2 regions of the Streptomyces chromofuscus genome follow, and region 2 is predicted to be linked to the other one. Evidence: riboswitches for the same ligand, from Rfam matches in the RefSeq annotation. Region 2 holds a riboswitch; the other holds the start of a gene.

Region 1 (3,399 bases), 2.3 Mb from region 2:
GGTCTCCGTACCCCCCTGCTGGGGCCTCAGTACCTCCTGATTAGGCTCCGGCCATGGACGTACTCATCCACCTCTTCGTCGGCCTGCACATCATCGGCATCGCCTCCCTCCTCGGTGGTTTCCTCACCCAGATGAAGGCGATGGGGGCCGGCACCGCGCGATTCGTCCCGGCGATGCTGCACGGCGCGCTGACCATGCTGGTCACCGGCGTGATCCTGGTCGGCCTGAACCAGGCCGACGACCAGCCCGTCGACAACATCAAGATCGGTGTGAAGCTGGCCCTGCTGATCGTGATCCTCGGCCTCGTCTACGTGAAACGGGACGACGAAAAGGTGGACAAGGGCATGTTCGGCCTGGTGGGGCTTCTCACCACGGCGAACGTCTTCATCGCCGTGCTCTGGACCTGACGTCCCGCCGTACGCGCGCGTGCCGCACACACCGCCGCACGCGCGCGTGCCCGTCGTTCGCCTCCCGGCGCCCGGTGTCAGGCCGGGCGGACGACGCTGTGGATGGAGGACTCGCCGTCGTAGTAGACCGACTCCTCGCGGACGTACGTGCCCGGCTTCGGAGCGTGGATCATCATGCCGTTGCCGATGTAGATGCCGACGTGGGTGACGTCGTCGTAGAAGAAGATCAGGTCGCCCGGCTGGGCGGCGGCGAGGGAGACCGTCGTGCCGGCGTTGACCTGGTCGTAGGTGGTGCGGGGCAGGCTGACGTCGGCGGCCTTCCACGCGGCCTGCGTGAGGCCAGAGCAGTCGTAGGAGTCGGGTCCGGTGGCACCCCACACGTACGGCTTGCCGATCTGCGCGCGGGCGAAGGCGAGCGCCTTCTCGGCCTTGGTGCCGTACGAGGAGTCCGACACGGAGGTGCCGGAACCGGACTCGGTGGTGGTCGACGAACCGCTGCCGGCCGACTCCTGCGTCTGCTCCTGGGCCAGCTCCTGCTCCTGCTGCGCCGCTTCCTGGCGTCGCTGCTCCTCCGCCTCCGCCTGCTGCCGGGCGAGCTCGGCGGCCTTGCGCGCGGCCTCCTCCTGCTTCTCCTTCTCGATCGCCGCGAGGCGGGCCTTCTCCTCGGCGGTCAGCTCCGACAGCAGGTCCCGCGCGTCGGCGAGCTTCTTCTGGACGGTGGCCTTCGCCGTCCGCAGCTCGTCCTGCGACTCGGTGAGCGTCGCCAGGCTCTCGGTGGCCTCCTGGCGCTTCTGCATCGTCGCCGACTGCTCGGTGAAGTACTCGTCGACCGCGCTCTTCTGATGGCTGGTCAGCCGGCCCATCAGCTGGGTCTGGTCGAAGTAGTCCTGCGGGGAGTCGGCGAGCAGGAAGGTGGCGGTGTCGGGGACGGACGCGCCGGTGCGGTACTGGGCGGCGGCGTACGCCCCCAGCTCCTCGCGCGCCTCGTTCAGCTTCTGCGTGCGCTGGGCGACGTCGTCCAGGAGCGTGTCGACGTGCTTGCGCTGCTTCGCGGTCCGCTCCTTGGCCGCGTTGTACTTCTCTGTCGCCGACTCCGCCTGGCGGTAGAGATCGTCGACCTTCTTCTCGACCTCTTCCAGGCTCGGCTTGTCGTCGGCCGAGGGTGCGGCGTTGGCGGTCTGGGAGAGCAGGGCCACGGAAGTCAGGGCAGCGGTGGCCAGGGCGGGGGTCCGTATGCCTGCTACCCGCGCGCCCGCGGGGCGCGACTTGCGGTGCGACGCCAAAGGAGGCGACTCCTTCCATCTGCCGCCTACCGGGTTAGCTGTCGGGTTCGGGCGGGTGGTTCGGAAGGGTTGCCCTACGGTCCGCTCCGGGTGGGAGCCGGCCGATTCACCCCAGGTTCGGTTGGGTCCCCGGCTCCGGCCGCCTGGGCGCACCGGACTCGGCGGAGGCCGCGCGGCCCGGCGACGTTCGCCGGTGGGGGTCGTGCGGCCTGACCGGCACGCTAGCCAACTCGTGTGGCCCCTGTGAAGGTTGGTGGGTGATATGCCCGATACATTTTCGTGACCTGCGGTCAGACGTCACGGCGCGCGTGAGATCGTGTTCGGACGGTGAGTGCCCGGTCGGCGTGGGGGCGGGGCAGGGCGTCCCGCGGGTGGCCCGCCTGTGACGCCCGTCTCCCTCCGGGACCTCGTTCCGCGTCCCGGCCCGGGGATGTTCTCGAGGAGGCCGCGGGTTGTCAGTGGGGCACCCTAGACTCGGAGAGCGATGAGCAGCCTCTTTGACGACAGCTTCCTGGCGGACCTCCAGGCCCCGCGGGCCCATGAGGAGCCTCCGCCGCCGCCCGAGGACGATTACGCTCCGGAGCCGGTTCCGGACGATCTGTTCGACGGGAAGTTCGACGTGCCCCGGGACCGGGACGCCTACTACCGAGACGGCGCCCATCGCCCCGCCGTGGACGCCGCCGCGCTCCTGGAAGGGCTGAACGACAACCAGCGCGCCGCTGTCGTCCACTCCGGCTCCCCCCTGCTCATCGTGGCCGGCGCCGGCTCCGGCAAGACGCGGGTCCTCACCCACCGCATCGCCCACCTCCTCGCCGAGCGGGGGGTGCACCCGGGCCAGATCCTCGCGATCACCTTCACCAACAAAGCCGCGGGCGAGATGAAGGAGCGCGTCGAGCAGCTCGTCGGCCCGCGCGCGAACGCCATGTGGGTGATGACCTTCCACAGCGCGTGCGTGCGCATCCTGCGCCGCGAGTCCAAGAGGCTCGGCTTCACCTCGTCCTTCTCGATCTACGACGCAGCCGACAGCAAGCGCCTGATGTCCCTGGTCTGCCGCGACCTGGACCTCGACCCCAAGCGCTTCCCGCCCAAGTCCTTCAGCGCCAAGATCAGCAACCTGAAGAACGAGCTGATCGACGAGGAGGACTTCGCCGCCCAGGCCGCCGACGGCTTCGAGAAGACCCTCGCCCAGGCGTACGCGCTGTACCAGTCACGCCTGCGCGAGGCGAACGCCCTCGACTTCGACGACCTGATCATGACGACGGTCAACCTGCTCCGCGCGTTCCCGGACGTCGCCGAGCACTACCGCCGCCGCTTCCGGCACGTCCTCGTCGACGAGTACCAGGACACCAACCACGCCCAGTACGCCCTCGTCCGCGAGCTCGTCGGCACCGGCGCGCACGACGAGGACGTACCGCCCGGCGAGGACGACCTGCCGCCCGCCGAGCTGTGCGTGGTGGGTGACGCCGACCAGTCCATCTACGCCTTCCGCGGCGCGACGATCCGCAACATCCTCCAGTTCGAGGAGGACTACCCGGACGCGACGACGATCCTGCTGGAGCAGAACTACCGCTCCACCCAGACGATCCTCTCCGCGGCCAACGCCGTCATCGAGCGCAACGAGTCCCGTCGCCCCAAGAACCTGTGGACGAACGCGGGCGCGGGCGCGCGCATCACCGGCTATGCCGCCGACACCGAGCACGACGAGGCGC
Region 2 (3,399 bases):
TCGTGGCGGGACACCTCTTCGCCGCGTTCCTCTACCTGCTGTTCGAGGTGGGAGCCAAGTAGGGATCAGTCGAGCAGGCGCTCGCGCAGCCGCTCCCGGGTCTCGGGAGCGAGGCCCAGCCCCTGCCCCAGGTAGGCGTCGACACCGCCCCACGTCTCCTCGATGGTCTCCATCGCCGCCAGCAGGTACTCGGCCCGCGCGTCGAACAGCGGGTTGAGCAGCTCCATGACCTCGGGGGAGTAGGCCGATGCGGCGCTGCCGCTGCGGTGCACCTTGTAGCGGCGGTGCTTGGCGTTGGACTCCAGGTAGTCGGCGAGGATCGCCTCGTGCTCCACGCCCACCGCGAGCAGCGTGACAGCGATCGACAGCCCTGCGCGGTCCTTGCCCGCCGCGCAGTGCATCAGCGCGGGGACGCTGTCCTCGGCGAGCGCGTGCAGCACCCGGGAGTGCTCGGCGGTGCGCTCCTTGATGATCGCGCGGTACGAGGTGATCATCCGGTCCGCGGCCCTGCCGTCCGCCAGGATCCCGCGCAGCTGCTCCACGTCCCCGTCCCGGACCATCTGCCAGAACTCGGCGCCGTCCGCCGGGTCCGTCAGGGGCAGGTTGACGTTGCGCACGCCCGGCAGCTCGACGTCCGGGCCCTCCAGCCTCTGGTCCGCGGCATTGCGGAAGTCGAAGATCGTGTGCAGCTCCAGGGAGGCGAGGAACGCGGCGTCCTCGGCCGTGGCGTGGGCGAGGTGACCGCTGCGGAACAGCACCCCGTGCCGTACCCGGCGCCCGTCCACGGTCGGCAGTCCGCCCACGTCGCGGAAGTTGCGCACTCCGGCCAGTTCGGGCTCGGTCGACGGCACCTGCTGCGTCACGGGGGCTCCCTCCCATCGGCCCCGTCGGCGCGGCTCGTCGACGGGCACGCCTTGACGATACGACACGGATTCCTCGGGCAATGAGTTGTCCACAGGCGGTCACGGGGAGTTGAAGGAGTTGTCCGCAGGCATTGCCCCCCAGGTCCCGGACCCCGATCGTCCCCGCGCGTGAGCGGACTCCCGGAACCCGATCGAGGGAGTCCAGCACTTGACGTACGAAGAGGCATCAAATCGGACGTAAAGGGTCAATCGGCTCGACTATTGGCGAGCTCTGCAGAACGGCATCGATGCGGCTGTTTTCCTGCCGTGCCCCATCTAAGCCCTCTGTCTGAATTGGCCCTTTAGGCCGAACTCGCCTGGTTTCGCTGAAAGCTGGAGCAGGCTCAGTGAGCAGCGTCATATTCGTGACCGAGCGTCGCCTGGCAGGTGCACGTAATCCCTGAGGCTATCAAGGGCGTTTACGGAAAAGAGCGGCGCCGTAATACACGGAGTGTGACCGGAATTCGGGTGAACGGATCACGAAAACGGCGTTCCTGCGGAACCTCTTGCTTGTCCCTTTGCGTCTTGCTCGCTTACGTTCCACACCGATCCGGGCGGACGCCGAATCCTGCCGCCGCCCGGTGCCCGCGCAAACTCACCCGTGTTCGGCAGGAGCGGGGGACCCACAGGTAGAAACGCCTGTTCCGGTCTCCGGAACGGCTCGGGGTACAGCCGCGTTTCGGCGCGGCCGGACATCTCCAGTCCGCACCCGACAGCTCACCTCGCAGGCGCCGGAGAGGAATTCGCCCATGCCCGCGAAGGGTAAGCACCGCCGTCCGAAGACCCAGCGCTTCACCCGTTCCATCGCCGTCGCCGGAACCGGTGGCGCCGCACTCGCCCTCCCGCTGATGGGGGCCGCCGGCGCCCACGCCGCCACTCCCGAGACCGCCGCGGAAAAGGCCGTTCAGTCCGCCCCGGCCGGCAAGACGGCCGTCCAGCAGAACGCCGCCGTGAAGAAGTCCACCGCCGAGAAGGCGGGCGTGCGGACGTACTCGGTGAAGGTCGGCGACTACCTCTCGAAGATCGCCGACGAGCAGAACGTCAGCGGTGGCTGGCAGCGGCTCTACGAGGACAACCGTGAGGTCGTCGGCGAGGACCCGTCGCTCATCCACCCCGGTCTGAAGCTCACCATCGGCAAGAAGGCCGCGGCGAGCAGCGACGAGTCCGCCTCGTCCCCCCTCTCGTCCGAGTCCTCCTCCTCGTCCGAGTCGTCCGCTTCGACCGAGGCGTCGCAGTCCTCCGACGTGTCCGAGTCCGCCGGCGCGTCCGAGGCCGCCGCGCAGACCACCGAGGTCTCGACCTCCACCCAGACCGATGACACCGCCCCGGCCGCCGGCTTCTCCGCCCCCGTGGACGGCGTCGGCGTCGGCACCGCCTACCGCGTCGCGGGCAGCATGTGGTCCAGCGGCTACCACACGGGCGTCGACTTCGCGGCCCCGACCGGCACCCCGCTCAAGGCCGTCGGCGCGGGCACGGTCGTCTCCGCGGGCTGGGCCGGCGCGTACGGCAACCAGGTCGTCATCCAACTCGCCGACGGCTACTACGCGCAGTACGCCCACCTGTCCTCGCTGTCCGTCTCCAGCGGCCAGAGCGTGACCGCGGGCCAGCAGGTCGGCCTCTCCGGCTCTACCGGCAACTCGACCGGGCCGCACCTGCACTTCGAGATCCGCACCACGCCGGACTACGGCTCGGACGTCGACCCGATCGCCTATCTCCGGTCGAAGGGCGTCTCCGTCGGCTGACGCACGCCCCTCACGGCTCCGAAGGCCGGACCCCGTTCCCCGGGTCCGGCCTTCGGTGTGGTCGGCCGACGGCCTTATTCCGCAGTTGACCAATCCTTTGGCCGTGGCCTTTCTCACCGTCCGTCAAGCCTTGCCTACGGTCGCGTAGGTCACATTCGAAGAGGAATCATGGTCCGACGTGGCAGACGATTCGAAGAATGACAGCAGATCAGTGATCGGGTCGTACGTGGCGGTGGGGGACAGCTTCACCGAGGGCGTCGGCGACCCCGGCCCGGACGGGGCGTTCGTCGGCTGGGCCGACCGGTTCGCCGTACTGCTCGCGGACCGCCGGCCCGAGGGCGACTTCCAGTACACCAATCTCGCCGTGCGGGGCAGGCTGCTCGACCAGATCGTGGCGGAGCAGGTCCCGCGGGCCGTCGAACTCGCGCCGGACCTGGTGTCGTTCTGCGCAGGTGGCAACGACATCATCCGTCCCGGCACCGACCCGGACGACGTCGCCGAGCGCTTCGAGCGGGCGGTCGCCGCCCTGACCGCCGCCGCGGGCACCGTGCTGGTGACGACCGGCTTCGACACCCGGGGCGTCCCCCTCCTGAGGCACCTGCGCGGCAAGATCGCCACCTACAACGGGCATGTGCGGGCCATCGCCGACCGGTACGGGTGCCCGGTGCTCGACCTGTGGTCGCTCAAGTCCGTGCAGGACCGCCGTGCCTGGGACCACGACCGGCTGCACCTCTCACCCGAGGGGCACACGCGCG

The links. Region 2 has a riboswitch for cyclic di-AMP ahead of IPT68_RS31770 (LysM peptidoglycan-binding domain-containing M23 family metallopeptidase). Riboswitches for the same ligand answer to the same signal wherever they lie in the genome.
Region 1: linked by a shared signal. The riboswitch ahead of IPT68_RS21975 (C40 family peptidase) and the one ahead of IPT68_RS31770 (LysM peptidoglycan-binding domain-containing M23 family metallopeptidase) in region 2 are both predicted to bind cyclic di-AMP.

What each region holds. Positions count from the first base shown of each region.
Region 1 covers NZ_CP063374.1:4,842,683-4,846,081, forward strand. Annotated here, with positions in the region: gene IPT68_RS21970 (hypothetical protein) at 54-407, shown strand; gene IPT68_RS21975 (C40 family peptidase) at 485-1,690, opposite strand; cyclic di-AMP (ydaO/yuaA leader) riboswitch at 1,699-1,864, opposite strand; gene pcrA (DNA helicase PcrA) at 2,175-3,399, shown strand, end outside.
Region 2 covers NZ_CP063374.1:7,097,235-7,100,633, forward strand. Annotated here, with positions in the region: gene IPT68_RS31760 (DUF6126 family protein) at 1-62, shown strand, start outside; gene IPT68_RS31765 (tyrosine-protein phosphatase) at 66-863, opposite strand; cyclic di-AMP (ydaO/yuaA leader) riboswitch at 1,489-1,648, shown strand; gene IPT68_RS31770 (LysM peptidoglycan-binding domain-containing M23 family metallopeptidase) at 1,652-2,644, shown strand; gene IPT68_RS31775 (SGNH/GDSL hydrolase family protein) at 2,856-3,399, shown strand, end outside.